One region of the Empedobacter sp. EJD.6dd genome, then DNA from elsewhere that is predicted to be linked to it. Evidence: riboswitches for the same ligand, from Rfam matches in the RefSeq annotation. Region 1 holds a riboswitch; each other region holds the start of a gene.
The links. Region 1 has a riboswitch for S-adenosylmethionine ahead of AC2I98_RS02255 (homoserine dehydrogenase). Riboswitches for the same ligand answer to the same signal wherever they lie in the genome.
Positions count from the first base shown of each region.

Region 2: it holds a riboswitch for S-adenosylmethionine, as region 1 does, so the genes downstream of both, AC2I98_RS04785 (hypothetical protein) here and AC2I98_RS02255 (homoserine dehydrogenase) in region 1, are expected to answer to the same signal.
Region 3: it holds a riboswitch for S-adenosylmethionine, as region 1 does, so the genes downstream of both, AC2I98_RS04650 (hypothetical protein) here and AC2I98_RS02255 (homoserine dehydrogenase) in region 1, are expected to answer to the same signal.

Region 1 covers NZ_CM170667.1:486,892-498,104, reverse strand. The annotation lists gene AC2I98_RS02280 (LIC_10190 family membrane protein) at 1-599, opposite strand, end outside; gene AC2I98_RS02275 (hypothetical protein) at 603-773, opposite strand; gene AC2I98_RS02270 (metal-dependent transcriptional regulator) at 773-1,429, opposite strand; gene AC2I98_RS02265 (TonB-dependent receptor plug domain-containing protein) at 1,533-3,593, shown strand; gene AC2I98_RS02260 (thioredoxin fold domain-containing protein) at 3,590-4,027, shown strand; gene AC2I98_RS02255 (homoserine dehydrogenase) at 4,074-5,255, opposite strand; SAM riboswitch class I at 5,382-5,480, opposite strand; SAM riboswitch class I at 5,925-6,023, shown strand; gene AC2I98_RS02250 (homocysteine S-methyltransferase family protein) at 6,067-7,065, shown strand; gene metH (methionine synthase) at 7,053-9,716, shown strand; gene metF (methylenetetrahydrofolate reductase [NAD(P)H]) at 9,932-10,888, shown strand; gene AC2I98_RS02235 (hypothetical protein) at 10,931-11,213, opposite strand, start outside.
Region 2 covers NZ_CM170667.1:1,014,576-1,025,788, reverse strand. The annotation lists gene AC2I98_RS04815 (putative signal transducing protein) at 1-371, opposite strand, end outside; gene AC2I98_RS04810 (dienelactone hydrolase family protein) at 452-1,198, shown strand; gene AC2I98_RS04805 (AEC family transporter) at 1,199-2,110, opposite strand; gene AC2I98_RS04800 (VOC family protein) at 2,182-2,868, opposite strand; gene AC2I98_RS04795 (DUF4269 domain-containing protein) at 2,957-3,484, opposite strand; gene AC2I98_RS04790 (PaaI family thioesterase) at 3,484-3,924, opposite strand; gene AC2I98_RS04785 (hypothetical protein) at 3,955-4,560, opposite strand; SAM-I-IV-variant riboswitch at 4,609-4,703, opposite strand; gene AC2I98_RS04780 (alpha/beta fold hydrolase) at 4,997-5,791, shown strand; gene AC2I98_RS04775 (IS256 family transposase) at 5,947-7,149, shown strand; gene AC2I98_RS04770 (hypothetical protein) at 7,173-7,823, opposite strand; gene AC2I98_RS04765 (hypothetical protein) at 7,941-8,765, opposite strand; gene AC2I98_RS04760 (hypothetical protein) at 9,024-9,197, shown strand; gene AC2I98_RS04755 (DUF6266 family protein) at 9,209-9,850, shown strand; gene AC2I98_RS04750 (helix-turn-helix domain-containing protein) at 10,208-10,465, shown strand; gene AC2I98_RS04745 (alpha/beta hydrolase) at 10,651-11,213, shown strand, end outside.
Region 3 covers NZ_CM170667.1:991,064-1,002,276, reverse strand. The annotation lists gene AC2I98_RS04680 (putative DNA modification/repair radical SAM protein) at 1-338, opposite strand, end outside; gene AC2I98_RS04675 (hypothetical protein) at 414-842, opposite strand; gene AC2I98_RS04670 (hypothetical protein) at 939-1,754, opposite strand; gene AC2I98_RS04665 (DoxX family protein) at 1,879-2,292, shown strand; gene def (peptide deformylase) at 2,289-2,987, shown strand; gene AC2I98_RS04655 (alpha/beta fold hydrolase) at 3,065-3,850, shown strand; gene AC2I98_RS04650 (hypothetical protein) at 4,093-4,338, opposite strand; SAM-I-IV-variant riboswitch at 4,381-4,480, opposite strand; gene AC2I98_RS04645 (ABC-F family ATP-binding cassette domain-containing protein) at 4,549-6,438, opposite strand; gene AC2I98_RS04640 (ABC transporter permease) at 6,473-7,654, opposite strand; gene AC2I98_RS04635 (HlyD family secretion protein) at 7,661-8,653, opposite strand; gene AC2I98_RS04630 (TolC family protein) at 8,659-10,038, opposite strand; gene AC2I98_RS04625 (hypothetical protein) at 10,186-10,860, opposite strand; gene AC2I98_RS04620 (ABC transporter ATP-binding protein) at 10,920-11,213, opposite strand, start outside.

The DNA.
Region 1 (11,213 bases):
TGTTTGCACTCTTTTTTAACAAGATATTCTATTCCAAAAAACAAAAGAAGAACAATACTAATTGGTTTTATCACAAATAGAATTGTTGCATAAAATAGATAATCTGAAGCTTTATTTTTTTCTTGTAAATACTCATTAATCAAAAGGATTGAGAATACAAAAACTGGAAGGTCTGGTGAAGGTGTATTTAAGAAAAATAAGAATAAAACATTAAAAAAAAGAAATTTATAATATTTAAATTCAAAAATATATAAATTAAAAACAATGAATAAGCATAAATTCAGTCGGTAATAAATATCCAAACTTTCGTTGACTGAAGCTTGTAAAATGTGCCAAAAACTATTTTGAGCCAAAACCCATTCAAAATTAGAAAGTCCTTTTACAAAACCCGCAAAATCTAACCATTTTATAGTTGGAATATAATAGCCAAAATGATCTAAAATATATGGATAAGTTGAAGAAACTAATAAACCACAAACGAGAAATAAATAAAAATAAGTAGAAATATTCCTTAATTTTATAAGTGATTTTTTTAATTCGCTACGATGATAGATCAGCGACAAAATTGAAATTGAAATCAAGGTAATTTCATAAATCAAATTTTAAGGTAGAAAAAAAGCAATCAAAAAACTCATCAACCCTACTCCAATCATTCCGTTTAAGATTACGAAAGCAATTGAAGAATTTATTTTCGGAAATAATCGTTGAAAAATAAAACCAAATCCTAAAAAAAATAAGATTAATAACGTTGATAATACTAATTGAACAATCATTATTTACCTAACAATCTTGATGTTACATGATTACTAAATGTTTCAATTTCTTTTGTATCAAGAAATTCAACAGTCATTGTTCCATCAAAATCTTCTACAGAAAGCACTTTAATATTATCATTTAATTGAATATTCTTTGAATTTAAATACTTAAGAAATTCATCTGAAGAACCTGTTACAGCACAAATCTCAACTAAATCTCCTTGTTTAAATTCAGCTAATTTTTTATAATTAATTTGTTCAACATTACCATTTTTATCGGGAATAGGAGAACCATGCGGATCTAATTTGGGATAATTTAATAATTCATCCATTTTATCAAAAAAAGAAGAACTCTGAATATGCTCTATTTGCTCTGCTATTTCATGAACTTCTTCCCATCCAAATCCCATTTTATCTACCAAAAACATCTCTGTTAATCGATGTTTTCTCACAATTAAAGAAGCTTTCAAAATTCCTTTATCAGACAACCTAAGTGGTTTATATGATTCATAAATAACCAATTCTTTTTCGGCTAATTTTTTCATCATACTATTTACAGTAGGCATTTTTATTTCCAAATGCTTACTCAAATCTTTCACATTCACTTCTCCATTGCCGTTTCCTGACAAATGAAATAAGGCTTTAAGGTAATTCTCTTCGACTAATGAATTCATAGAACAAATATAGTTGAAAATTAAACAAATATTTTAAATTCACTTTTAATAATATTTTTGTTAGATTTGTCTAACTTTTTAATTTGAATAATATTTAATCCTTATGAAAATAATCTTAAGCACAACTCTCACTCTATTATCTATCTTTTCTTCTGCTCAATTTATTAAAAACGACAGTATAATCAGAAAGGATTCAACCGAAAATTTAGATGAAATAGTTGTCACAGGAACAATGAAAGCCGTCAGAAAATCTGAAAGTCCAGTTCCTATAGAAATTTATTCGGCAAAATTCTTTCAAAAAAATCCTTCACCTTCACTTTTCGATGCTGTACAATTAATAAATGGCGTTCAACCTCAACTAAATTGTAATGTTTGCAACACTGGAGATATACATATAAACGGAATGGAAGGTCCTTATACTATGATTTTGATTGACGGAATGCCCATTGTTTCATCTTTATCAACTGTTTATGGATTGAGCGGAATTCCAAATTCTTTAGTAGATCGAATCGAGGTTGTAAAAGGTCCAGCATCTTCTCTTTATGGAACAGAAGCAATGGGTGGAATAATCAATGTGATTACAAAATCTCCTAAATCAGCACCTAAATTATCAATAGATTTTTTCACTACATCATGGTTAGAAACCAATATAGATGGTGGTTACAAATACAAATTAAACGAAAAAACAAATGCTTTATTTGGTTTTAATTATTTCAAATATGGAAATAAAAAAGACACTAACAACGATGGTTTTACCGATGTTACACTTCAAGACCGAATTTCACTTTTTAATAAATTTGATTTTGAACGAAAAGAGAGTAGAACTGCTTCTGTAGCTCTTCGTTATTTATACGAAGATCGCTGGGGAGGTGAAATGGATTGGGAACGAAAACTGCATAGAGGAAGTGACAAAATGTACGGAGAAAGTATTATGACAAATCGATTTGAAGCAATTGGAATGTATCAATTACCGCTAAAAGAAAAAATTATGACACAATTTTCTTATAATTTTCATCAACAAAATTCATTTTATGGACCCGAATCATATCAAGGAAAACAACAAGTATTTTTTGCTCAAACATATTGGGATAAAATAATTGGTAAACATAGTATTTTATTAGGTTCATCTTTTAAATACACCTATTACGATGACAATACACGAGGTACTGGTGAATATGATGTGGATAATAATCTTATCAAGAACAATCCAATGAACACACCGATTCCTGGAATTTTTATACAAGACGAATGGACATTGAATTCCGCAAATAAACTTTTAATCGGTTATCGATTTGATTACGATCAAACACATAAAAGTATTCATTCACCAAGAATTGCGTACAAATTTTCACCTTCTACATATCATATTTTTAGAGCAAGTTTAGGAACAGGATATCGTGTAGTAAATGTATTTACAGAAGATCACAGAGCATTAACTGGAGCAAGACAAGTTGTATTCGAAAACGAATTAAAACCCGAAAAATCTTTTAATGTAAATATCAATTATGTTTATAAAATACCTACTAGTTTCGGAGCTTTTAATTTTGATTTAACTACTTTCTACTCCTATTTTACAAATAAAATTATTGCCGATACAGATACTGATGAAACTAAAATTATTTATGATAATTTAAATGGTCATGCTATTTCAAAAGGAATTTCTTTAAACATTGATGCTACTTTTGATTTTCCTTTAAAAATTCTAATTGGCACTACCTATATAGATGTTTATAAAAAAGAGGAGAATGTAAAAGAAGTGCAATATCATGCTCCAAAATGGTCTGGAAATTTCTTAGCAACTTATACATTCAGAAATAAGTTTGTGCTTGATTTCACAACTAATTATAATGATAAAATGAGGTTACCTCACGTTGAAAATGACTATCGTCCAGAATATTCTAAACCAACTTTTATTGCAAATATTCAATTAAGTAAATCATTTAAAAACAATATTGAAATCTATGGTGGAATCAAAAATATTTTTAATGTTTTACCAAAAGGCGATGTCATCGCGCGTTGGTGGGATCCGTTTGGAGAACCTGGAAATGGTGTTACACCACCAAAAGGGAGAAATGATGTAATTTTTGAGCCAAATGATTATAGTTATACACCTATGCAAGGAACTCGAGGTTTTATAGGTATTCGGTTTAATTTAAAGTCATGAAATATTTAATTTTACTATTAATTACATCAAATCTTCATGCTCAAATTGTATTAGAAAAATTTAATACAATTTTTGATGAGAACCCTAAACCAATTCTACTCTTTTTTTCTACAAATTGGTGTAGTTACTGTATGATACAAAAGAAACAAATAGAAAAAGATGTTGAATTACTTCAGATTTTAAATAATAAAATTTATTTTATTGAATTAAATGCAGAAGCAAAAGAGCCTATTATTTTTCTAAAGAAAGAATATAAATCGAACGGAAAAATTCATTCATTTTTAGAAGAATTTATTGATAAAAATGAACAAATTAGTTATCCTTTTTGGGTATTAATCTCAAAAGATTTAGAAATAAAAATGACTTATTCTGGTTTAATAAAAGCTAAAAATATCCATATTTTATTGAAAACTTATTTTGATGATATAAAATAAATAAAGCCTCAAAAAAAAAATTCTTGAGGCTTTATAATCACAAATTTTACTCAAAAGCTATAATCGAAAGTGTTGAGTTTTCAATAATCTCTTTTTGTTTGAGCTTTTCTATATCAATCACACCAACAATATGATTGTAATTTTTACTTTGATAACGTTCTTCTATTTCATCAAAAAATTCAGAAACATCATCGTTTTGATTTTCAAATCCAATATAAATTCGTTTTTTCCCTGTTTGATTAAAAACTCCTTCTTCTTGATTTTCATATTTACGAATCGAATATTTATAATCATATTTCAAAGCTGAAATATCACTCAAAACAGCCGAAGATGTAGGAAAACGTCCTGCTCCTTTTCCATATAAAAATTGTTCATCGGAAAGCGAACTTCCAATCAAAACACCATTATATTCATTGTTTACAAGCGCAATTGTTTTTTTCAAATCAACAAAAGTTGGTAAAATTGTAGATGTTATTTCTCCAGTTTGATGATTGATTTTTGAATTAGCAATCAATTTTATCGTATAGTTTTTTTCTTTCGCGTATTTAAAATCTTCTACCTGTAAAGATGTAATTCCTTTTCGGATAACATTCCCTACTTCAATCTTTTTACCAAAAGCATGCAACGTAATGATCGCTAATTTACTTGTTGCATCAAATCCTTCAACATCAGCAGTAGGATCAGCTTCTGCAAAACCACTTTCTTGCGCAGCTTTCAATGCATCTTGATACGATTCATTTTCATTTGCCATTTTTGTCAAAATGTAATTTGTCGTACCATTTACAATACCAGAAACATAATTCAATAAATCATTATCAAAATATTCTTCTAAATTTCTTATAATCGGAACAGAGCCACAAACAGACGCCTCGTATAAGAACGAAACATTATTTTTATCCTGTAAATCAAGTAATTCTTTGTGATGCTCGGCAATCAATTTTTTATTAGCACTTACTACATGTTTTCCTTTGTTAAATGCTTTTTTGATAATATCATGTGCAGCATCTGAATCAGAAATTAATTCTACGACTACATTTATTTCGTCATCATTTAAAATATCATCAGCATTTGTTGAAAATAATTTTGCTGGTGCATTTCTTTGTTTTGTAGCATCTTTTATAACAATTTTCTTAATAGCGGCATTTAATTGTGGTTTTTCTTCTAAAACTTTATAAATCCCCTCTCCTACAACGCCAAATCCGAATAATCCGATATTTATTTTTTTCATTTATGTATTTCTTTGTTTATTGATTTTATCAGAAAAAAGTGAAGAAAAAAAAATGGTTCAATTGTAAATAAAAACAATTGAACCATTTTAATAAAGAATATTATTGAATGATTGGTTTTTCGTCTTTATTTATCTTCCCTTACAGGATGGAATTAGCACCTTGATTATTTAATCAGGTTGCTAAAGTTTCTTTGGGCCATTTCCCTCCACTTTTCTTGATAAAATGTAATATTTAATGAACTATTTCTGACAGCAAATTTATGGGAAAGAATTCTATATTTCCAAATAAATTTTATTTCAACTCTTTACTATTTTCTAAAACAATGAATTTTCATATTTGTTTTTAGAATTTATTTCTATGAAATATGATATGTGAAAATATTTTTCTATAAAATCGATTTAAAAGAAAAAACAAATCTTAACTTTTTTTCATTAAAAGTCATTTTCATTAATAAAATTCTAAAAACAGATAATTTAAAGTACTGATTAAAATATTTTTTCTAAAAAAATCTATATTTAAAGAATTATTTTCATAACAAATATTCAAAAAAGACCTATTTTGGAATTTAAATAATTTCAAACAAAAATTATTTCTATTAAGCAAATTCAATCTTCTTTTTTTTCATTGTTGATTTTTTTATTCTCAATACTTTAAATAATTTTGCAGATACCTTATGAAGAAAGATGGAGGGATTAGGCCCGTAGATATCTTGGCAACCCAAAGTAAAGTTGGGTGCTACATCCTACTCTAATTGAGAAAGATAAGGAATTACCTCACAATTCTTCCCATAAGGTTTTTAAAATATAGAAAATGACATTAAACGATATACTAAAAGAGCGTATTGTGATTTTAGATGGTGCAATGGGGACAATGATTCAAAAGCACAATTTACAGGAGGAAGATTATCGCGGAGAACGATTCAAAGATTTTCACACTTCTTTAAAAGGAAATAATGACTTATTGGTTTTAACACAACCACAAATCATAAAAGATATACATCGCGAATATTTAGCTGCAGGTGCAGATTTGATTGAAACCAATACATTCAATGCGAATATTATTTCGATGATTGATTATGATATGGTTGATTTAGTTGATGAATTAAATATAGAAGCTGTTCGCTTAGCGAAAGAAGCTTGTGAAGAATTTTCAACACCAGAAAAACCTCGTTTTGTTGTAGGTTCATTAGGACCAACAAATAAGACAGCTTCCATTTCTCCTCAAGTTAATGACCCAAGTTATCGTGACGTCGATTTTGACACATTAGCAAATGTATATTATCGTCAAGCGAAAACAATGTTAGAAGCTGGAGCAGATATTCTATTGGTCGAAACTATATTTGACACATTGAATGCAAAAGCAGCATTTTTTGGAATTCAAGATGCTATTATAGATACAGGAATTAATGTTCCTTTGATGGCTTCTGGTACAATTACAGATAAATCTGGACGTACACTTTCAGGTCAAACTACCGAAGCTTTCTTGATTTCTTTAGAGCATATCGATTTAGTTTCAGTAGGATTAAATTGTGCTTTAGGTGCAACAGATTTGATTCCATATTTAGAAGTAATGGCAGAAAAAGCGCCATTTTATGTTAGTGCCTATCCGAATGCTGGTTTACCAAATGCTTTTGGTGGTTACGATGAAACACCAGAAATGATGCGCGATTTTATTCGTCCTTTCTTAGATAAAAAATTAGTTAACATCTTAGGAGGTTGTTGCGGAACAACACCAGATCACATAAAATTGATGGCAGATTTAGCAAAAGAATATGAACCACGAAAAATTAATGTAGCATGTCAGGCGTAAAAATTCAACTTTCTGGATTAGAACCATTAATTGTACGCGAAAATTCAAACTTTGTAAACGTTGGTGAACGTACAAATGTTACAGGTTCTAAAAAATTCTTGCGATTAATCAAAGAAGAAAAATTTGAGGAAGCTTTGCAAGTTGCCCGCGATCAAGTAGATGGTGGTGCACAAATTATCGACATCAACATGGACGAAGGAATGCTTGACGGCGTTGCTTCTATGGTAAAATATTTACGATTAATTGCTTCTGAACCTGATATTTCGAAAGTACCAATCATGATTGACTCTTCGAAATGGGAAATCATCGAAGCTGGTCTTAAAAATGTTCAAGGTAAAGCAATTGTCAACTCTATTTCTTTAAAAGAAGGAGAAGAATTATTTATCGAACATGCTAAAAAAATCAAACGTTATGGTGCTGCAACTGTTGTTATGGCATTTGATGAAAAAGGTCAAGCTGATAATTACGAACGTCGTATAGAAATCGTAAAACGCTCGTATGACATTTTGGTTAATCAAGTAAAATTTAATCCAAGAGATATAATTTTCGACGTTAACATCTTCCCTGTTGCAACAGGAATGGATGAGCATCGACGCAATGCAATCGACTTCTTCGAAGCGACAAAATGGATAAAAGAAAATCTTCCTCATGCTTTAGTTTCGGGTGGAGTTTCGAATGTTTCGTTTTCGTTCCGTGGGAATAATGCAGTTCGAGAAGCGATGCATACAGCGTTTTTATATCATGCAATCAAACACGGAATGGACATGGGAATCGTCAATCCAGAAATGATTGAGATTTACGATGATATTCCAAAAGATTTATTAGAGCACGTTGAAGATGTTTTATTAGATAGACGTGACGATGCAACAGAGCGACTAATTGATTTTGCAGAAAATCTAAAAGGAATTACCAAAGAAAAGAAAAAAGATGATGCTTGGCGCGAATTACCTTTAGAAAAACGTATAGAAATTGCCTTGGTTAAAGGAATTACTGAATTTATAGATGAAGATACTGCCGAAGCTTTAGATAAAATTCAATCGCCATTACGAGTAATCGAAGGACCTTTGATGGACGGAATGAATGTCGTTGGAGATTTATTTGGAAGTGGAAAAATGTTCTTGCCACAAGTTGTAAAATCTGCACGAGTAATGAAAAAAGCCGTAGCTTATTTAACACCTTATCTAGAAGAAGAAAAGCTAAAAAATAAAACAGATAAAGAACCTTCAAAAATATTGATGGCAACTGTAAAAGGTGACGTTCATGATATTGGCAAAAATATCGTTTCGGTTGTTTTGAGTTGTAATGGTTTCGAAATAATTGATTTAGGTGTTATGGTTTCATCCGAAACAATTTTAGAAGAAGCCAAAAAAAACAATGTAGATGTCATTGGACTTTCTGGGTTAATTACACCTTCTTTAGATGAAATGGTACACGTTGCTAAAGAAATGAAACGTCTTAATCTTGACATTCCTTTAATGATTGGAGGCGCTACAACGTCTAAAGCACATACTGCGGTTAAGATTGCGCCAGAATATGATAAAGCAATTCATGTCTTAGACGCTTCACGTTCGGTAACTATTTGTCAAAAACTAATTGGTTCACAACAAGCTGATCTGTTTACAGAAACAATTACAGATTACACAAAAATTCGTGAAGGATTCTTAAACAGAGCTGTAGCAAAAGAATACCTAACAATTGAAGATGCTCGCGCTAATAAATTGCAACTTAATTTCGAAGAAAACAAACCTTTCAAACCAAATCAATTGGGTGTTTTTACACATCAAGTGAATGCAGCTGATTTAAAAGATTTTATCGATTGGACGCCATTTTTCAAAACTTGGGATTTACACGGAAAATTCCCTGCGATTTTAGAAGATGAAATTGTCGGAACAAATGCAAAAGAATTATATGTTGATGCTTTAGCAATGTTATATAAAATAATCAACGAGAATTTAGCGAAACCAAAAGCTGTTTTTGGCTTATTTAAAGCAAACACAATAAACGATGATACCATAGAATTGTTTGACGAGAATAATAATAAAATTGAAGAATTTTATACACTTCGTCAACAAGCAAAAAAATCTAAAAATCAACCAAATATTTCGATTGCTGATTTTATCGCTTCAAAAGATTCTGCAATTCAAGATTATATTGGTGCATTTGCCGTAACTGCTGGTCAAGAGATTGAAGAAGTTGCAAAAGCTTACGAAAAGAATTTAGACGATTACAATTCTATTATGGTTAAGGCAATTGCCGATCGTTTAGCAGAAGCTTATGCAGAATATCTACACAAATACGTAAGAACGGAAGTTTGGGGTTATGCAAAAGATGAAACGCTATCAAATGATGAATTGATTTCTGAAAAATACAAAGGAATTCGTCCTGCTCCAGGTTATCCAGCTTGCCCCGATCATTTAGAGAAAGAAACGATTTTCAAAATTTTGGATGTTGAGAAAAACGCTGGTATCGAATTAACAAGTTCGTTAGCGATGTATCCAGTTTCGTCTGTTTCTGGTTATTATTTTGGTAATCCTGAAGCAAAATATTTTGGAGTTGGAAAAATTAAAATGGATCAGGTTGAAGATTTTGCACAACGTAAAAATATTGATGTTGAAAAAGCAGAACGTTGGTTAAGCCCAAATTTAGCTTAATTAGAAAATAGTCAGATTCTTCTATAAACTCAGAATGACAACTAATCACGAGTTTCGAACTTCTGACTTCGAAAAATTGCGTTAGGGATTGAAGTGAAAATCCTTTGCTGATAAGCAAAGATTGAAACGAAAAGCCCGCCCGAAGGGAACGCCCAAGTAAAGAAAACATATAATCGAAATTCGAGATTCGAACTTCGTTAAACGATAAAAAAAGAATGAAAGTTACCGAACATATAGAACGTGCAAATGGAAAACCGTTGTTTTCTGTAGAAATTTTACCTCCATTAAAAGGTCAAGATGTTAATGCAACGTTCAAAACCCTGGATCCTTTGGTGGAATTAAATCCAGCTTTTATTGATGTTACTTATCATCGTCAGGAATACATTTACAAGCAAAAAGAGAATGGCTTACTGAAGCGTTATCAAGTTCGCAAACGCCCAGGAACTGTTGCTATTTGTGCAGCGATACAAAATCATTATAAAATAGATGCTATTCCGCATTTGATTTGTGGTGGATTTACAAAAGAAGACACAGAGGATGCTTTGATTGATTTGAATTTCTTAGGAATTGATAATCTTTTAGTTTTACGTGGAGATCCTATCAAATCTGAGAAAACATTTGTTCCAGAAGTTGGTGGACACGCTTACGCATCTGAATTAATAAAACAAGTTACTTCTTTAAATACTGGAAATTATTTGGATGACGATTTACAAGAATCTCATCAAATGGATTTTTGCATAGGGATTGCTGGGTATCCAGAAAAGCATTTCGAATCGCCAAATCTTGCAATGGATTTACATTATTTGAAAAAGAAAGTTGAATTAGGCGCTGATTATATTGTGACACAAATGTTTTTTGATAATCAGAAATATTTTGATTTTGTAAAAAAATGCCGTGAAATGGATATTAATATTCCGATAATTCCGGGTATTAAACCATTAACAACTTTTAATCAATTGACAAAAATTCCTCAAAATTTTTATATTGATTTACCAGAATCTCTAGCTATGGAAGTGCTAAAAGCAAAAGATAAAGAAGCGGTTAAAGAAATTGGTCTTGAATGGAGTATTAATCAATGTAAAGAATTAGTTGAATTTGGAGTGCCAGGTTTACATTTTTACACGATGAGTAATTCTACAAATACCAAAAAAGTAGCAGAAGCAATATTTTAAAAAATATAAAAGAGAAAATCAAAACGATTTTCTCTTTTATGTTTAAGTTTGAAGAATATAATCTTTCAATTGTGTTTCCTTCAATAAATCATTTAATTGATAAATTTCAGCTTCGTAATCATATTTTAGATCTTCGTGAAATTTATCAAAAAGTAATTGAATCAATTTTAATCGACCCATTTGGTATTTGTACAACTTTTCTGCATTATCTCCTGTTGTATATTTATTAAATAAATAAGGATAACGAGAAAAAGATTCTTGCAAAATATATTTTCTTAATTCAAATTCTGATACTTTATCTTTCGTGATTTGAACATGATAATTA
Region 2 (11,213 bases), 530 kb from region 1:
ACATTTTTGTAATAAATAGGATAAACCCAAAATATGATAGAAGATAATAACGAAAGTAAGCCTTTTCCACCTTTCATCGACTTGTAATTGCTGTAATACTCATTACTTCCACATGTTGGGCAAACAATTACTTCGTCCAAATCGTTTGTGTAATTTGAAGCATCAATTTCCTTTAAAACTTTCATCGCTTTGTCAGAATCCTCTTTATTAATTTTTACTTTAACACCACCAATTGCATTAGATAAAAACTGATTCATACCAACAGAATGCTCGTCAAAAACAAATGCATCTATATTTTCACTTTCTAATTTAGAACGTAGAATATGTGCTTCGATAGGGCTTTCAAATGTTTTTAATGTAATTAGTTCCATAACAATAGTGTTAAATGTTGAGATGTATATCAGTTATAAAATTAGTTCTTTTTATCTTAATGTTTTAAATTTTCTTGAAGATGAAAAATATAGTTCGATGTTTCGTTTTAATACTCTTAATGATGTCAAATACAAATGCACAGAATCTGAAACAAGTTGCTTATAAAGATGGTTCACAAAAATTGAATGGTTTAGTAACAGATAATACAACAAAAAAATTACCTGGAGTTCTGATTTTACCTGCGTGGAAAGGGGCAGATAACGAAGCTAAACAAGCAGCTATAGATTTATCTAAAGAAGGATATATTGCATTTATTGCAGATATTTATGGCGAAGGAAATAATCCTAAAGATAATGCAGAAGCGGCTATGATAGCTGGAAAATACAAAACAGATTATATCGCGTATCAAAAACGAATAGATTTGGCGTTGAAAGAATTGATAAAAGCAGGTGCAGATCCAAGTAAAATTGCTGTAATTGGTTATTGTTTTGGTGGGACAGGAGCTTTAGAAGCTGCTCGTGGTCAGTTGCCGGTTGTTGGTGTTGTATCTATTCATGGTGGATTAGCAAAAGATCCGGCTCGTAAAAATATTTCTCTTAAAACGAAAGTTTTAGTAGAACATCCAGCTGATGACGAATCTGTAAAACCAGAAGATATTACAAATTTGGTGCTTGAAATGAACGAAGGAAAAACAGATTGGCAAATGATAACCTATGCTAATTCTAAACATACATTTACAAATCCAGAATCACCAGATTACAATAAAGTAATGGCAGATAGAGCTTGGCAACATACTTTGCTGTTCTTAAAAGAGATTTTGAAATAATTATATAAACAATTCAATCATCTCATACCAAAAAGCAGAAGTAAAAAAGCCAACAATAATACTAATTCCGATAATCAAATTGGTCAACTTGGTGTTTAGTTTAAATTGTTCTGCAATAATACTTGATGTGACAAGAGTTGGCATTGCAGCCTCGAAAATAGAGATTTTAGCCACATCACCTTTTATGCCAATTACAAGTGCTAAAAGCATAACAACAGCTGGGGCAATCATCAATTTATACACCATAGACATTGAAATTTGAGACCATAGTTTTCTCCAACCATTAAATTTTAATTGTAATCCAACCGAGAACAAAGCCAAGGGACCAACAGTTGCGGCTAATTTATCAAAGAAAGGTTCGGCTGGAGATAAATCGATAAACTGAGATAAAATCAATGCGCTTATACAACCCAAAAATGGAGGGAAGGTAAATAGACGTTTCAATATAAATTTGCTGTCTATTGCTCCAGAACCATTGCTTCCGCCTTTTAATGCCGATACGATTCCGATAGTAGATAAGCACAAGAACATGGTTTGATCACAAATAATTGCAATGCTCAAATATTGTTCACCATAAAATGCCGCAATCAAAGGAAAGCCAATAAAAGAGGTGTTGCTGTATCCACTTGCTAATTCTAATGAGCGTCGCGAACGTTCCGAATATCCTTTTGCTTTGCTGTAGAATTTCATGTAAAACAAACTTCCAACTGCTATAATGACTGTGGAAAGTATAGGAAAAAGCATTTCTTGCGACCATTCTACTTTTGGTAAATACTTAAATGAAACTGCAGGTAAAGCCAAATACAAAATCCATGTATTAATACCTTTATGTGCATCGGGATTTATAGATTTTGTGGCTTTAAAAACCATTCCAGCAATTATGCACACTGCGATTAAGATAAAATTGACCATTTTGGTGAAGAATTAAGATGCAAATTTACAATTGGATTGATAAGATCGTTTTTTAAAACGATGTTTATTTTTTATACAGTGGCAAGATTAGATATATTTAATTTATTATTATCAAAAATAACTTTAGCATAATGATAATTATTTTCCAAAATAGCTATAAATGGAGCAGGAACGATTTTAATATTCGTAGGAAACCATGTTTCTTTTATTAAATAGTTAGGCAACAATATTTTTCCTTCATCAGAACCATTTGTTCCAAATCGTTCGAAATCTCCTTTCCAAAATTTCGAAGTTGTTTTTTCTTCTAAAATTTGATTAACTTCTTTGATATCTGTTGTTGGTAAACCAATTTCAGAAATACCTAAAACAGGTAAGTTGCTGCGACTTTCGCGGTGATTAAACTCTAAATCAAGATGTGTAATAATCTCAGCAAGATTACCATTCCCGTCATAAAAATAGAATGATTTGGCATTCCAATTTTCGAAGAAAGCAAATTGATTATTCGACTCTATTTCTAAAATCTCCACTTTATTTTTCATTTGTTCGTATGTATATTCAAATTGATTTTTATCTACAAGAAAACTAAAATGATAAGTATAAGATTGATCTGATTGAATAAAAGTTAGTTTCGTCCAACCGATTTGTAGACTAAATTGAGTTTTATTTTCTTCAATCAAACGAAAATATAAGGTGTTGGTATAAAATGATTTTGTAGATTCTAAATCAGTTATAAACAGTTGTAATTCTCTTATTTTCATGAGTTGATTTTAGATAAAAATAATTTAACTTAACGAAAGAAAATATAAAGTAAGATTGATAGAATCAATTGTATGATAAATAAAATAGCTAATTTATTTTATATTCCAACAAAGCAGCATATGGATCTCCTTGTAAATGGAGAAGTTTAGCAAAAGCAGGTTCTGTTTTGTATCCATTTTTCTTGAGTTGTATGATGTTATTTTTGAACTCCTTTCCGAACTTTTCTAATACCTGCGCTTCGATCAACATATGACGATAAGCATTTTGTTCAGTAGGTTTTTTATGCTCTAAATAGATCTCAATTTCGAATGATTCAATAAAGAAATTACACGTCAAACACGCTTTATTATTACTAATTTGTTGATTGATTTTAAAATCAGTATAGGTAGAAAACTGCTCAATTAAATAACTTTCAGCCTTGTCAAAATCTATTGCTTCACCAACAATATCAATATCACTATTTTCGATATTTATTTCAATTGGAATTGTTCCTACAACAATCGGTTGATATTCATTCAGTATCTCTAAAACACGATGCGTTTTAAGTAGATGATAAACGTTTTGTTGCAGCTCATTTCCGTTTTTTAAATAGGTGATGTCGAGAAAATTGTGCATTATTTTATCCTCATCATCGTGACCAAAGAAGTAGCAGCGTGTGTTTCTTTACCTGTTTCTTCGTTTATTACATAAATCTCAGTTCGTATGGTACTAATTTTTTTACCACCTTTTATCACATACGCTTTCGATAACAAATAATCGCCCAAAGCTGGTCTCAAATAGTTAACCTTTAGCTCAACGGTTACCACATAACAATCATCCTCATAATGAGAAACTGCCGCATAACCAGACGAAACATCAACCAAAGAAGCAATCATCGCACCGTTAAACATACCATGTTTGCGCGTCATCATGTCTTGTTTTGGAATTTTGATTGATACAAAATCCGTTTCACATTCGATAAGCGATGCGTTATAAAACTTTAAAGTTTCTGAACGATTAAAACTTGCTTCGATAAGTTGTCTTTTTTCAGACGTCATAAAAAATACTTTCAACAAATATAAAGATTTGTTGAAAGTAAAATTAGGTTAAGCAGTTACGTTATTCAAGTTTTCTTCTCTGATAATTTTATTTTGATGAGACAGAATAACTTTATCTAAACCACGATAAAAGTTACCTTTGTCTACTGTAATCACTAAATTGTTTTGCGGAATTTGTTGAATAATTTTTTCATTCGGAAAATGCTGTTTGCTATTTTTAAACGTGATAAAAACATCTTGCTCTGTTAAATTTTTAATCTCATCTTCCGAAATAATTTCTACCACGTCATAAGGCAAATAAAGCTGATCATAGATATAATGAAATGTTTTAAGACGCTTTCCGTTCAGCTCTTTGCTATGTTGTAAGAAGTTACGCAAACGATGCACAATCGCATAAAAATTACCAACCAAAGGCGGTTTCGGAATATTACGCTCAAACAAACAACCATCAATTAAGCTAAGTGGTAATTTTATCGTTAATTCATCTGTTTTCGCATTATAAAGATGACGATAATCTAATCCTCTTTTCTTAAACTCTTCTACAATATGCGCTTTTAAATCAGCATTGTTAATAGGTAATTGTTGGTTAATAAACTCAACCAATTTTTCGTCAGAAATAGGAGCTAAATTAAGCTCAGAAATGTTTTGAGACATACAATAAATAGTTAAAATAAAACAATTATTGTATTTCGAGAATAGGGGATTTTTCGTTGTTTTTGGATGAACTCCCGTATTATTTTACCACCGTGGAGACTTCTCTCGGTTGGTATCGTTTTCTACGATTCGAAATACAAGGTAAAAGTACACAAAAAATCGAGAAATAGAAAATTTTACAAATAATTAAGAAAATTTTAATTGTTTGCCGAAAATTATTTTATACATTTGAATAACAAAGTAATTAAAAAATGAAGTTTACGTGCTTATATATGTCGATTCGCAAACAGGTTTGGAATATCCAGACGTGGGAATGTCATGTATACTAAAAAGAGATTTTATTTTTTAATATATTTTATAATTCCCTGTCGAGTGTCGATGGGGAATTTTTTTTGACTAAAAGAAAACAACAATTACCCATATAAAATTAAAAACAATGCAAAGTTTACAACAAGTAACAATCCCAGTTTGGCCCTTAGAGGACAATACAATTTTAAACAATGTTTCGGTAACATTTCAACTATTTGGGCTTCCATTAGGAACAGCACCAGTTATTTTGATTAATCATTCCTTACACGGAGATTCAGATTGTACCTTTCATTGGGATGGTGTCATGGGAAAAAACAAAGCGATTGATTTGAATGAGTATACGGTAATTAGTATAGATATTCCTGGAAATGGTGTTTCAGAAACCATCAAGTACGATTATATTCCACGCGATCATATCACAGCACGCGATGTGGCGGTGTTGTTTTGGTTAACGTTATTTGAGTTGGAAGTACAAGAAATTTTTGCCATTATTGGTGCAGATTTAGGTGGAGGATTAGCGTGGGAAATGGCATGTTTGTTCCCAAATAAGGTGCTCAATATTATTCCGATAGCAGCAAGTCCTAAGACAACAGATTGGTTGGTAAAAGAGCCTACTGCAAAAAGTGAGTACCTAAAATCTATTTTCTATTCAATAGATATTTCACGTAACAGAGGCGATATTTTAGAAGTTTCGCAATACATCAAATCAAAAATACATGTGATTTATGTGAAGAACGGAAATTTGTTCAATAAAGCCGAATTGAAACGTTATTACGCCAAACTGCAAGAGTTTAACAAACATGTGCAGTTTCATGAAATAGAACAAATAGAAGACAACGAATTACTAAAAGCAAACATCGATAAGGTTGAAAAAATAGTAGACGGTATCCTCGAAAAAGAGTTTATTAATAATGTCGCATAAAAACTAAAGCTCCTATGAAGGAGCTTTTTTTGATATTTTTAGGTAGTATCACACAAACTGTGTAAGAAGAAAAGTTATTCTGAAAAATTATGAGCCTTACAGCTCAAATAATTTTTCGGAGATAACTTTTTATTATTTTTAAACGTTACATAGTTATGATCGACAAAGAAGATTTATTAAACAGTAAGGATTTTTACAAGTCCTTTAAGAATGGAGAGGATTTAACATCTTTCTTCAAGGAGCTGCACAAGAAAGCAGTTGAACATATGTTGGATGCTGAACTAGATAGTCATCTAGACAATGAAAAACATGCCAGAAGCAAAGATGGAAATTATCGAAACGGACATGACTCCAAGAAAATAAAATCCGCTTTTGGTGAATCAGAAATTAAGGTTCCTCGTGATAGAAAAGGCAGTTTTGAACCTGCTTTAGTTCCTAAAAGACACAATATTATCGATGGTTTAGAAAATATTATTATTTCATTTTATGCCAAAGGAATGAGTGTTTCGGACATCGAAGAACAGATTCGCGAGATGTACGATTTTGATATTTCAACATCAACAATATCACGAATTACTAACGCTGTTGCTAGTGAAGTTGTTGCTTGGCAAAACCGACCGTTAGACGATTTATACTTGATTGTTTGGATGGATGGAATTGTTTTTAAAGTTCGAGAAAATTCAAAAGTCATCAATAAAACCATTTATTTAGCCGTTGGTTTAAACCGAGAGGGAAGAAAAGAAGTGTTAGGCATGTGGCTTGGAAAGAATGAGAGTTCCAGTTTTTGGATGAGTGTTTTGACCGATTTAAAAGCTCGTGGTGTTGAAGATATTCTCATTACAGCAACCGATAATTTGAACGGATTTACCCAGACTATTCGCTCTGTTTTTCCAGAATCGCAAACTCAAATTTGTGTAGTTCATCAGATTAGAAACGCTTGCAAATATGTGGTTTGGAAAGACAGAAAAGAGTTTTCTGCCGATATGAAACACATTTATACAGCACCCAACAAAGACGCCGCAAAAGCTGCTTTGGACGATTTTGCAACAAAATGGGAAAGTAAATATTTGTACGCCATTCAATCCTGGAGAAATAATTGGGATGAATTAACCGTATTTTTTGAATTTCCGCTAGAAATCCGTAAAATCATTTACACCACTAATTTAATTGAAAATCTAAACGGAAAAATTAGAAAATACACTAAAAATAAAATGTCATTTCCTACCGATGATGCTGTCTTAAAGTCTGTTTATCTGGCACTCAAAGAGTCCACTAAAAAATGGACTATGCCAATCCATAATTGGGGAATTGTTTTAAACCAATTTATGCTTATTTTTGAAAATAGGCTCAGATTATAAAATCTAAGCCCTAACTTTTCTACTTACACACTTGATGGGATAGTGTCTATTTTTCCACTATTTTTTCTAATTACATTTTTATAATAGTTATCCTTTTTTAATTGCGAATTAATTTGCGCGGATAATATATTTTCTATATCGTAAGCAAAAGTTCTTGCTGTGTGATTAATTGTAAATCTTATACGACCTTGATTAGGTAATAAAAATGAAGGTATATCTACATTAATATCTTTTATAGTTTCAATATTAGATATTATTACTAATTCTATTTCTTGCTTTTCCCAATGATCTTTATCTTGGAATTTAATTAGGTATGTCCAATTAAGCTTCACAGCTTCGGAGATTACGGGTTTTATTTCATTATAAGTTTCTAGTTCTGTTATTGAATTTAAAGTAACTTCAGAGTTGTCATCATAATAAATGTTAGCTAAAAATTGAATTAATCTTCCATTATTTTGTTGGGTGATTCGTTGTGTAATTAAATTATGAAAATTTTGTAAATCAGATATGTGTAACTCAAAATTTCCGTAAATTTTTTTACTTAACGATTGAGGCTTGCCCAATAAACTTTTGATGAATTCAGTAAATTCAGGACCTTCATACGGAATGGTAAGAAACCCTTTTGAAAAGTTATGTTCTTCACTTTCAGTTTTTATTGTGATTTTATTATTCATATTAATAATTTTTATAATGGTAATGTTAGTTGATGTTTTATATATCCCCCAAAGATACCAAAATCTCTTTACAAAACCCTTTATTGAAAAACTACAATCCTCCCACTTTCGGTTGTACTATTTCAGCACTTTTACCTCTCCATCTACATATTCATAATCCCAACTAGATTCTGAAAGACTAAGAGTAGGTTTCCCATCTTGGTCATATTCACTTGTTTGTATTTTACGAAAGTTATTTTTAGACAAAGATTTATAATACAAGTCTGTAAAAACACCTAAGTTTTGAAATGGGTTTTGCGATTGATCATAATTAGAGAAAGTGGTTACTTTGCGCTCTTTCTTCTTGTAATCAATGTAAGGAGGGACACTTTCATCATAAAAATCATAGTCAGCATCTCTGTAAACCAAACTATCTAAATTTCCTTTTGCATTAAAGTAAAAATCTCTACGACTTCTCAAATCATTTGTAAAATAATGATCGGTCACCAGAAAATCGATGTATTTTATCTGGTTGTTTTCATAAACATAGACATATTTTTCTGTATAGTTTGGTCTTGCCTTGTAAGTTAAAGTAGCCTCAGAAATTTGTTGACCTTTCAACTTATAAACGTGTGTATCATTCGGATATTGATACCAATCTAATTTAGAAAACTTAGTTAGGCTTGCAGTTTTATTAGTATAACTTACATTAGTTTCAAATGATTTAGAGAAGAAGGTTCTATAACCAGTCGCTATGCCAGTTTGTATCCACTCACCAATTCGTTTGGTTACTTTATTGTTTTGATATTCAAATTTTATTGTATCATATCCATCAATAGTAGCTATAAAATAACCTTTCGGATAGGCAGTAAAAGCACTATTTTCAACAGGTATTATGACATCATCTTCATTATTGCACGACCATAATAAAATAAGTGGTAATAAGTAAAGGAATTTTTTCATCGTGTTATTTTAGTTCAGTTTATTCAAAATGAATATTGAGTTTATTTCTTTCCCAAAGATATCAAAAATTTCTTATCAAACCCTTTATTGTAAAACTACAATCTTCCAAATTTCCTTCGACTCATCTTCGTGTTTTGTTCGACAATTGTTCGAGAAAAGTTGCTGTTTTCCCATACTTTGTCGAACAATCCTCGAAGCATCCTCGAACGATGGTCGAACAAGACCAAAATCGACTAAAAATGTGTTTTCTTTTTAACTATGATGAATAGGGAGTTAGCGAGGTTTTTGTTTTTACTCAAAAGTAGTATTGTTCAAAAAGCAACTGGACAAACGTGGACAAATGTGGACAAACGTGGACAATTTCGGATACAAAAAGGTGATTTTGTAAAACCTATGCTTTTACGTGCTAACTTTATGATTATTAATATTTAAAACAAGTAATTATGGCACAAATTAAAAAAGGAATCCTTGGCGGATTCTCAGGTAAAGTAGGGACAGTAGTGGGCGTAAACTGGCGTGGAAAGGACATTATACGCAGTTTACCAAAGGTAGCTAAAAGAGTGCCGAGTGATCGGCAGCTTTTACAACGATTCAAATTTAAGAAGGTGATTAGCTTTTTGCAACCTATTCGTCCTATTCTTAATCTGTATTTTGGGAACAAAACTGGCTTGTTATCGCGCTATAATGTGGCGATGTCGTACACGATAAACAATGCATTGGATGTGGTAGACGATTTACCTGTACTTGTAATGGAGCGCGTGTTGGTATCTAAGGGCGATTTGGTTGGTTTTTTACAGCCATCGATAGAATCTTCTGGTACAAATATTTTTAGTATAAATTGGGCAGATAATTCTGGTCAAGGGAATGCGAATGCTGCAGATGTTGTAAATGTTATTTGTTATTGCGAGGAATTGAATTCGTTTGAGGTGTATCAAAATATAGAAACACGCGGCGCGATGATTGTGGATATTTTGTTGTCGAATATTTACACGGGTAAAAAGGTTGACTTTTGGGCATTCTTAAATAAAGAGGGCGGTGCAATGGCGAGTACGAGTATTTATCTTGGCGAGCATACGGTGGTATAGGTGGTGTTTTTTGTTAAGCTGAATTTATTTCAGCTTCTCATTCAGTTAATAAATTATTGTGTGTGATTCTGAAACGAGTTCAGAATAATGTTAGTAGCCGCTAATTCGAGTGATTTTTGAAATGATGCATGAGTAAATTCACCAAAAATATTGTATCGAGAATAAAGTTTTTGATGATAAAGTTTTATTCTCGATGCAATTTTCTTTTGTTATAGAATCGAAAATAACTCGAATTGACGAATTTTAATTCATATAGAGAAAAGATTTCTTTTTATGATATGTAGGTTTTTGTTGTAAATATTTGGTATTTAGGTTATTGTATTGTAGATTAGTGAGTCATATTAATTTAAAAGTTCAATGAATGATGATTCATTTTTACGCAAAGATGGAGAGACATTGAAGGAAATGAGACTCCTGTTATTGGAACTGCAAAAAACGCAACTGTTTATTGTAGAAAATCAGAAATTCTATGACAATGCAGATTTAAGAAGTTTGCTTAACGTGAGTGACAGAACGTTGTATAGGTTGAGGAAAATGAATAAGATTCCTTTTTTTAAGTTGGGTAATAAATATTATTATCCGAAAGAATTTTTTAATAAACAAGCTCTTAATTAAGGGCTTTTTTTGTGCGGTAGGGTTCGTGTTCAAATGTTTTATTAATGGTTTTTACTTCTATGTTTTTTGATATTTAATGAAAAATTACGTGGTATAGGCTTTTTTGTTATATTAGCCATACTGGTTTATCCATTTGATAATTAGTATTATAGATAATTTGTTTTAAGTATTTTAAAAATTAGGTTATGAATAAAAGCTTTACTTACTATTTAACAACATTTGTTATTAAATTAAAAGGGATTAAGAGTGCCTTTTCAACATCTCCTATTGATTATTTGAGATTGAGAAAAGATGATGTTTATTCTCCTAATGGTAGATTTTATAAGAGGGATAAGATTTTGAACTTTTCGGTATTAGATACAAAAATTACTCAAATAGAAAAAAGTAATAAAACGGATAAGTTGTTGATTTATCTTCATGGCGGTGCATTTGTATCAGGGCCTATGCAACACCATTGGGATACGATAGAAACTATATCAAAAAAAACAGATTATACTATTTGGATGTGTGTATATCCGAAAGCACCTGAATATAAAATAGATAAAATATCAATAAATATTGATGAAATATATCAAAAAGCATTAATTAATTATAAAAGTAGTAACATTATATTGATGGGAGATTCGGCAGGTGGTACTCTAGCTATTTCACTTACACAAAGATTGATTGCAAATAATAGACACCTTCCTTCTAAATTGATACTTATTTCACCTGTTTTGGATGCTACGCTAAAAAATAAAAAAATAAA
Region 3 (11,213 bases), 500 kb from region 1:
CCAGAACTCAAGAATAATCCTTCTATGTAATTTCGTCGATAAAAATTAATGGTCAAATCAACTACTTCTTGTACCGTAAATGCGGCACGTTTTACATCGTTGCTTTTTCTGGAAACACAAAAAGCACAATCGTAAATACAATGATTGGTTAAAAGAATTTTTAGTAATGAAACACAGCGACCATCTTCTGTAAATGAATGGCAAATTCCAGATTGCGATGCATTTCCTAGCCCGTTATTTGTGTTTTTTCGTTTACTTCCACTCGAAGAACAAGAAACATCATACTTTGCTGCATCAGCTAAAATGCTTAGTTTTTCGTTAATTCTATCAAAATTCATCTATCATTGCTTTTTACAAAGCAAAAAAAATAAACTGCCATAAGATGACGTTTAAAATAAATTAACAGAAATTTATCAATCGTATTCCAAATTGATCAATAGTTCAGTTTTAAGACGGCTAATAAAATTACAATCTAGTTCTGCTAAAAGAATATCAATCAATTGAGATAAAAAATCGCGTTGTATAAAATTAAAAATAAATGTATTTTCCTTTGTTAAAAAATAAAAATCATAACGACTAAAATAACCTGAAATAGACTTAATTTCTAATGTAGATAATTCTTCTGCTGGAAAGTATTCACTTAATTTAGTACGATAATCATGAATTTTTTTGATTGAATTAGTAGAAGAATCTACATATTCGAGATTCAATTCTTCAATTTCATCTGTACAAAACTGAAGGGCAAATTCATTTTTTGGATAATCGTTTATGTACAAATTGAAACGATTATCTTTTTGATATAATTGAAAAAGTCGGTTAAATTCTTGTACATTTTTTATCATAATCGATTTAGATAAATGATTGATTTGACTAAATTTAATAACATTTAGTTAAATAATCAAATAAAAAAGAGCCAAATTATATGGCTCTTCTATAGATTAGTAACGAATTGTTCTTGTTGTATTTGAAATTGGTTGGTCAAAATTTTTCACATATTGTGTTCTTTTGATCCAATTTTTATGATCATCGTATTGATATTTAATCGTTGAGATATTCTTCACTTTTCCAGTTTCATCAAGTGTAGTTTCTTCTATAATATTATTATTAGCATCAAATTTTCTTAGATATTTATTGACTTGTTTATTGTCTTTTCCTATATAAATTTCCTCGACTGGATTACCGTTTGTATCATTTTTATAATTTAAAGTATATGATCCTTGGTTGTATTTTACTTGTGTTTTAACTAAAAAACCATTTTGAAATTGATAATTTTTTTCAATAAAAACATCTGCATCTTCCAGTAAATTTGTTTCTCTTTCGTATGTAATTTGTTGATTTTGATTTAATTTATATTCCGTTTTTAAAACATTTACATCATTTTCACTTTTAGTTACGATATAACCTTCTGAATTATATTCATAATCGAAATTAAAGATTAAACTCTCATCATTACTCTTCAATTCACGAGAAATTAATTTGTTTGATTCGTTATAATTAAATGATTCTGAAAAAGTTTTATTTCCAGCTTCATCAAAATATTCTCTTTTTATCGGATTTCCATCTTTATTATAAGTTGATTTAGTATAATATTCTAAATCATAACCTTCAATTTGCATCACTCGAATACGCGCTTTTTGCATCGATTCTTCTATATAATTTGGGTGTCCAAGAATATCATTTTGATCTAATTCTGATTTTTGTGCAAATGCTAAACCAGAAATAAATAAGGTAATTAAAGCAATGTTTTTTAACATATGTTGTGTTTTTTAATTCGTTTATTGAAATATTAATCAAAATTAATTGAAAAATATTGATTTCTTAACTTATTTAAATGTCAACGTAAAAACAAGAACTTATATTTGACAAAATTTTAAAAAAATGAGCACAAAATTTAAACTATTAGGAAGTCAACCTGCATTTGTAGATCTGTCATTGTTATTAATTCGTTTAGCTGCTGGTGGATTCATGTTTACACATGGTTTTGGGAAATTGCAAAAATTAGTGAATGGAAATTTCGAATTTGGAGATCCAATTGGAGTTGGTCCAGAAATTTCATTAGGGTTAACAGTTTTTGCTGAGATTTTGTGTGCATTTTTAGTTTTAGTTGGAATTTTTACTCGTTTAGCAACTATTCCTTTAATTATTACCATGTTTGTAGCCGTTTTTATTGTACATGCTGGAGATGATTTTGGTAAAAAAGAATTAGGATTATTCTATTTAATTAATTATTTCGTTCTATTTTTATCAGGTGCAGGAAAATATTCTCTGGATCGATTAATCTTAAAAAAATGATAAAAAGAATAACATTCGGAGTATTGATTTGTTCAACCGCATTGTTTGCTCAATCTAAAAATATGAATAACAAAACCTATAAACCTTTATCTAAAGCTGAAATAAGTTTAGTAAAAGAAAAAAAATCGTACGACACATTTCGTGTTTTATTGACTACTTCGGAGGCTGACCTTAAAATTTTGAAAGCACAATCTATTGATATAGATCCAAAAGATCCTAATATAAAATTATTGGCAGATCGTATGTATGCGACCGTACAAGATGAAGCAAGTAAAGGAGTTGGGATTGCTGCTCCGCAAATTGGTATCAATAGAAATGCTGTTTGGGTACAGCGTTTTGATAAAGAAGGTGAGCCTTTTGAGTTTATCATAAATCCTAGAATTTCGTGGTATTCAGACATTGTTCGTCACGGAAGAGAAGGTTGCTTGTCTATTCCAGATATTTTTGGAAAAGTGTATAGAAGTTTAGTTCTTCGATTAGAGTATTATGATTTAAATGGAAATTTTCATGATGAAACTGTTGAAGGATTTACAGCTGTTATTTTTCAGCATGAATATGATCATTTGATCGGAACATTATTTACAGATCGAATAAAAGAACAAGAAAAATTAAATTATGTGAAAGCAGAAGTTATGAATGATGTTTTTTATTTAAAGAAAACATCAATTGACTTTGACGATGATGATGAAGATTAAATATATCTTAAAATTATCAAAAGTATTATGCTTGGCATAGTTTTTAGTCTATTTTTGTACATCTAATTATCTATAAATTGTTAGCACATACAACATACATTCATCCAACAAGTACAGAATGGGTAACTTTTGTTCATGGAGCCGGTGGAAGTTCTACAATTTGGTTCAAACAAATTCGTGAATTTCGTAAACATTTTAATATTCTTTTATTGGATTTAAGAGGGCATGGACGATCTAAAAATAATTTGAAATCACTTTTCGAAAAACGTTATACATTCAAATCTGTTGCAAAAGATGTGATTGAAGTTTTAGATCATTTAAAAATCAAGCAAACTCATTTTGTTGGTATGTCTTTGGGTACTATTGTTATTCGACAATTAGCAGAAGATTATTCAGATAGATTTAGATCTATGGTAATGGGTGGTGCAATTATGAAAATCAATTTTCAATGTCAATTTTTGATAAATGTTGGAAATACGTTTAAGCATATGTTGCCCTATCTTATTCTATACAGAATATTTGCTTTTGCCATAATGCCAAGAAATACACATAAAGAATCGAGAATATTATTCATTAATGAAGCAAAAAAATTGTATCAAAAAGAATTTTTGAAATGGTTCAAACTAACTGCAGATGTCAATCCATTATTAAAATGGTTTAGAAAAGTTGAGTTAAATATTCCAACACTTTATGTAATGGGAGCAGAAGACCATATGTTTTTGCCTTCTATACAAGAATTAATAAAGAATCATAAAAATAATTCGGAATTAATTGTGATAGATGATTGCGGACATGTTGTCAATGTTGATCAACCACAAGTTTTTAATGATAAAGTAATAGCTTATATCAATACAATAAATTAACAAAAAGCTTCAGATGTTCTGAAGCTTTTTTGTTGTACAGAGTTTATTCATAAAAATCTAGAGTTTTTATTCAACAAAGAATTATTCTCTACATTGTGATTTAACTTATACAATATTCTATTATTTTACTACTTTATGGATCTGTAACTAATTATATTTACGTTAAAATCCTTATACAAATTAGGGCGTCTTCTTGAAAAATGTAGTTCTGGTGTATTCTTTTGGATTAGTCATTTAGAAATTTATTCTAAATATTCTAATTTATTTTTATTTAACCTTACATGGTGTTGTAACGAAAAGGTATTTCCTCTTATTAAAATTGTGCAATCAAAATTTCGTGATTGCAATTCGCAGAACAATGTTTTTACGTAACATCTTCTTGCAGAATTCCACGAGCTGTTACCAACTGTTTGATTAAAGCGTTCGATTAATTCATTGTCCGTTAATTCACGGAATAATACGACAAATTCATTTTTTAGATTTTCCATTGTTTCAATTTTTAATGATAAAAACAACAGGATAGAGTGGAGAATAACCTTTTATTTTGGCGTTTGCCCTCATTCTATACCACCGTAGCGCGGTTTTGGCTCGGTTGGTGTTCTGATTTTTCAGAAACTCCTGATGATTGATAGAGTAAATATAGAAATAATTTTTTAAAACAAAAAAAGGAACTCAAAAAAAGTTCCTTTTCAATATTTTTATTCGCTTAATTCTAACCAACGAAATTCTTTTTCTTCTAATTCGTCTACAATTTTTTGTAGTTCATCTCCAATAGTTGCGATTTTGTCATAACCTAAATTTGGGTCGGAAAGTAAATTTGTTAATTCTTCTTTTTTAGCTTCAAGAATTGGTAAAGATTGATTTATTTCGTCTAATTCTCGTTGCTCTTTGAACGATAATTTTCTTGGTTTTGCTTCCTTTATTTTTTCTTTAGATTCTACTTTTTCTTGAACTACAATTTCCTTTTCAATCTTTTTATCGTCAGCTTCTGGTTTATTTTTATCCTCGATATGATATTCTGTGTACGTTCCCATATAACGAGAAACTTTACCTTCTCCCTCAAATATCATCAATTCATCTACCACTTTATCCATAAAATAACGATCGTGAGAAACAACTAATAAACAACCTTGATATTCTTCTAAGAAACTTTCTAAAACTGTTAAAGTAGGCAAGTCCAAATCGTTTGTAGGCTCATCAAGAATCAAAAAGTTTGGATTTTTATATAAAATGGCTAATAATTGAAGTCGTTTTTTCTCACCACCACTTAATTTAGAAATAAAAGTATGTTGCTGTTCTGGTGTAAACAAAAACATTTCTAAGAACTGCTCTGCACGCATTTCTTTTCCACTTGCAAGAGGAAAAAAATCTGCTATATCTTTTACAAATTCTATAACACGTTCATCTTCTTTAAACTCGATTCCATCTTGTTTAAAATGTCCAATATTTAATGTATCTCCACGTTCAATAACTCCACTATCAGCAGGTTCAATTCCTTCAAGCATTTTTAAGAAAGTTGTTTTACCTACGCCATTTTTTCCTACTAAACCAATCTTTCCTCCGCGTGCAAAAATGTAAGAGAAATCGTCTAAAATTTTCTTTTGTCCAAATGCTTTCGATACATGCTCCATCTCGATAATTTTCTGACCCAAACGTGTCATCACCATCTCTAATTTCACTTGTTGATCTACAATTTTATGCTTAGCAACTTTTTCTGTATCATAAAATGCATCGATACGAGATTTAGATTTTGTTGTACGTGCCTGTGGTTGACGACGCATCCATTCTATTTCTTTACGGTAAAGATTTTTTGCTTTATCAATTGTTGCATTTTGATTTTCGATTCGTAACGCTTTATTCGTAATATACGTTTCGTAATTTCCTGAATGCACATACAATGTTTTGTCCTCCATTTCTAAAATTTTGGTACAAATTGCATCTAAGAAATAACGATCGTGCGTTACTAGAATCAAGGTTTTATTTTCTTTATTTAAGAAATATTCAAGCCATTCTACCATTTCGATATCCAAATGATTGGTAGGCTCATCTAAAATTAGAAGAACATATCCAGTTTCGAAACTCAAATCGATTAAAAACTTCGCTAATGAAATACGCTTACGTTGACCACCAGAAAGTTTTCCAATTTTTTGATCTAAGAAATCAATCTTTAGTTTCGATAAAATTTCTTTGATTGTAGGCTCAACTTTCCAAGCATCCAAAACGTCCATTTGCCCCATTAACTCAACTAATTCAGGGTTTGTCGGATCATTCTCAATCATATTGTCGTATTGACGAACAACATCTAGAACTTCGTTCGAATGATTGAAAATATATTCTTCACCCTTTAAATTTTCGTCAAAATCATCACTTTGATCTAACATTAGGATTTTAACACCTTTATTTGGACGAACAACACCTGAGTCGGCAGTTTCTAATCCTGCTAAAATTTTAAGTAAAGTAGATTTTCCACTTCCATTTTTTGCTACGAAAGCGATTTGATCACCTTCATTTACATGAAAATTGACATCTTCAAATAAAGTTCGGATTCCGTATGATTTGGTTAGATTTTCAACTGTAAGAAAATTCATGGCTTATTATCTGTTTTGTAAGTTAAAAAAGAAATTAAATCTTTTCTGTTTCGATTTGCTTGATCGATTGTTTAGCTTTTCTTATTTTAACGATTAAAAGAGCCAAAGATAAGACAAAGCAAATACTTCCTATTACAATTAGATTATTTAAATGTGGTTGAATTAGTGCTGGATCACCTTTTTCGATAAAAAGAATTCGAAATATTTTCAGATAATGTGTTAATGGAATACAATCTGCAATCACTTGAATCCATTTTGGCATTTGACTTAATGGCCAAGTGAAACCACTTAATATAAAACTTGGTGTTGCAACAACCATTAAAACTTCTGTAGCTTTTAGTTGACTTGGTAGTATAATACTAACCAAAAATCCTAAAAAACAAACAGCTAAAATAAATGCAAGTGAAGAAGTGAAAAATGGCCAAAATTCTGTTTCTAATTTCATGTTGTAAAACATGCCAAACCAATAATAAAGTAGAAAAATAAAAATTGACATGAATAAGTAAGGAAATGTTTTGACAAATAAAATAGTAAATGGATTAGAAGATTTTGAAACCAATTCATTAAAAGTTTTATTCTCAAATTCTGAAGCAAATGAAAGCGCTAAACCTAATAATAAAACTTGTTGTAAAACAGTTAATAAAACACCTGGAAGCATAAAATAAAGATAATTTCCACTTCTGATATTTTGTCGAATCATTGTTGATTTGAACGGTTCGTAACTTTGTGTAGCAACATATTCAGGAACACCTTGCTTGCGAGCAGTTTCGATTGAAATTCCAGCTTTCATTGTTGTTAAAACAGTAGTAACTGCAATAGCTGCGGTATTAGATGTTAACGTATTTGATCCGTCCACAAAATAGGCTATTTCGGGTAATTTCTTTTGTTGTAAATCTGCTTGAAAATTTCGAGGAATTATAATTACAACTTCAGCTCCGATTGCTAAAGCTTTATTCTTAGAATCAAATGTTGAAGGTAAAATTTCAGCAACTTTCACTGATTCATTTTCATCTAACATCTGAATAATTTTCTGACTTGTTGTAGTATGATCTTCGTCTACAACAATTATTGGCAAATCGGTTACATTCCCTTTTTTATATACATTTCCGATCAAAATACCATACATAATAGGTGCTCCCAAGAATAAAATGGGTAAAACTGGATTCTTGAAAAAGAGTTTAAATTCTCGTATGATTAAATGAAAAATAGTTTTCATCACAATTTATTTAGCGTTAAGATCCAAAATTATATTGGCTTTTGTAAGTAGTTGAGAAGCTTGTTTAGAATTAACAGGAACAATTTTTACTTCGTATTGTGATTGTTGTTGATCAATATCTGGATAAGCTGTTGAGATATTAGCATAAGAATTGAGTGCTTTTATCGAAACAATTTTTCCCTTCAATGTCATATTATTTTTATAAGGAACTTTTAGTATTACTTCTTGATTCTTTTGCAATTGACCGATTTTATTTTCTGGAATTGTAAATCGAAAAAAAGTAGATTCTTCTAGAATTCCGTTTGCAATAGAATATCCAGCCAAAGCTAATTCACCAACTTTGAGATTGATTGTTTCTACTGTCATATTCTGAGGCGCCTTGATGTATCTTTCAGCTTCAGCAACATCTACTTCTTGTAACGCACCTAAAGCACGCTCTTTTTGCCCCAACGCCATTTCTTGCTGTTCTATGCGTGCCCCATTTTCGGCGTCAGCAAGTTCAGCTGTTGCAGCCAAATACTGATTTTTAGCGCCTTGATATTTTGCATAAACTTCATCATAACTTTGTTGCGGAACAAGACTATCTCGTAACATGTTTTTTAAACGTCGATTAGATTTTTCTGCAAAATCTAATTGTTCTTTTAAACCTGAAACTTTAGCGCGCAATTGTTTCAATTGATTTTCTGTAGCCCCTTTTTTAGCCATTTTATATTGTGCTTCTGCTGAATTTACAGCACCTTCTGCTTGACTTTTCTTTGCATCAACTTCAGGTAATTGTAAAACAAAAAGTGTTTCACCTTTTTTTACTTCATCACCTTCGTGAACCAAAATCTGATCTATTTTTCCAGGTATTTTGGTAACAACACTAATTTGATCACGCTCAATTTTTCCTTGAAAAATAGTTTGTTCGTCTTTTTTATTTTCTTTTTCAGATGACTTACAATTGGTGTAAAGTAATATTCCGGTTAGAGCAAAAATATAGTATAGTGTATTTTTCATGGTTTTTAATTTGTTAATTGATTAAACAATTCTCCAGAAGTTTGGAGTAATTCGTAAGTTTTGGAACGTTGATCTAAGATTTGTGAATAATAACCTAAATTAACTTTGTAAAAATCATTTTCTGCAGCTAAACGTTCGGTTACATCAATCAATCCTTCCTGAAAACGTTTAGAAGCAATTTCTAAATTATTTGTTGCAATGATATTTTGTTGAAGATTTACTTTCAGTTTTTCAGAAGATGTTTCGTAATCAATTTTGTTTTTACTTAATAATAAATTGAGTTTTTCTTGAGAATCTTTCAATTTATTTTCATTAATCATGATATCAGTTTTAGCTTGCGCTAATTTATTTTTATGTTGACCACCATCTAATAATTCCCATTTTGCACCAACTCCAATTAGAATATTAGGGAATAAAGAAAATTGATTCATTTTTAAGTTCACATCACCTAATAAATCAACATCTTTAAGTTTGAATCTACTTGCAAAAATCGAAGTATAATTGGTATTTGCAAAAGCAAAAACTTGGGGTAAATGTGAACCTTTTTCTTTTTGATATAAAAATTCGTATGCTTTTACCGAATGTTCGAGCGCTTTTAATTCTTTTTTATTTTCTAAGCTATAGCTTGACGAAAGAATATCAATTGGAACAAGTTCATATTGTATTTGCTGTAAATCTTCAGTAGACATATGTGTAAGCGTCTCCAATTTTTTGAAGAGTAACTGTCGATTTCCATTTAGCTCAACTTTTCTGGCTTCTAATTCTAGCATCGCTAATTTTATTTTTTCACGATCATAAGGAATTGCTAAACCATTTTGAATTGCATTTTGAACTTTTAAATGTTCTTTATCTAAACGTTTTGCTGAGTTTGTAATTAATTCTTCAACTTTACCTAATAACATTAATTGATCATAGGTTTGAAGAATATCTTTTGTTATCGTTTCTTTTTCTGCTTCTTTTAAATAGTCTAACGCTGTGCTTTTTTCTTGAATAGCATTTAATGCATTTGGAATTTGTAATCCCGAAAAAATAACTTGCGTAGCATTTATACCAATCGTAAACAAACCTGCTGAAGTATTAAATTTTTGATTTCCAGCAAACAATTCAGTAGATAATAAATCAATTGATTTGGTAGGAATGTCTATTATTCCATTTGAGTTAAGATAACCTCCCAAGGCGATTGCAGATAAGTTTGGTTGTCTTTTACCTTTTACTTCATCGTATTGATAATTGTTTTTTTCGATTTCAAGTTGTTTATTTTTCAATTCATAACTAGATTCTATAGCTTTTTCGATAGGTAATTTCAATTGAGGATCTATTAATTGTTGACCAAAAGAAAAGTAAGAGAGGAAAGAGATTAAAGAAAAATAACGGACGCTTAGCATGGCTTTGTTTTATCATAAATTTAACAAAAAATATACCATGAATAGAAATGCAATATTAGAAAAGAATTAAAATTAAAAATCCTGAAACTGTTTAAGGGTTCAGGACTTCCAAAAATTGCCAATAAGATGGCGCATAGTTCAATGTATTTAATATTTTTTATCAATAATGTCTAGCGTTTCATTTACAGATTCTTTCATCATTTTTTCTAAATAATCTGTTGAAGATTTTGTGATTGGTTCATTAATATACTTTGTTCCTCCAATAGTTTCACTATATTTTAATGAATTGTTTTTAAGATCTAAAATATTGATATAAACATATGTTTTTGCAATATATTTCAGCTTATTTGCTGGGTCAAAATCTAAGCCAGATTTTACATTAATCACAACTAAATCATCTAATTTGATTATGTTTTTAAGATCATTAAAATTTACTTGATTTACATTTTCTTTTGTAATTAATTCGTTTGGAATATTTTTTTTATCAAATTTTTCAATCATTTGATAATCATAATGATTGTCATTTAAAATTTTGACAGATTTATCATGAATTATTTTTACAAGATCAAATTTTGAGTTTAATTGTTTTAGTTGATTCTCAATTGATTTTGAATCTATATTATTATCTAATTCTTGAGAATTATGATCAAAAAAACCAATTGAATCAATATTAATTACTACACCAACTTTACTCACAGGAATATCTAAAGCACTTTCGTAAGTTAATGTATTGATGGCTAAATCTTTTGGAGCTTCCTTTTTTTGCTCACAAGATTGTGCGACGAACAACAATCCTATTATTAAATAAATTAAATTTTTCATGTGCCAACCTATTAATTGTTTTAAAGGTAGTGATTAATAATGTTTTATAATACTTTTTTTTAATAATTTTCTTCCTCGTCATCATCAAATGTTTTTGCTATTTTTTCGATGTTTAAACTCTTTGCCATTGCATCAAAAATTTCTTTATACGTACCATTCATTTTATAAACATCTTCGTGAATACCATTTTCTACAACTTCACCTTGTTTCATGACATAGGTATAATCTGCATCGATAATTTGAGAAATACTATGCGAAATAATGATCACAGTTCGGTCTTTTTTAATCGCATCTAAACTATTTTTGATTTGTTCTGTTGCAATTGCATCTAAACTTGCAGTTGGTTCGTCTAA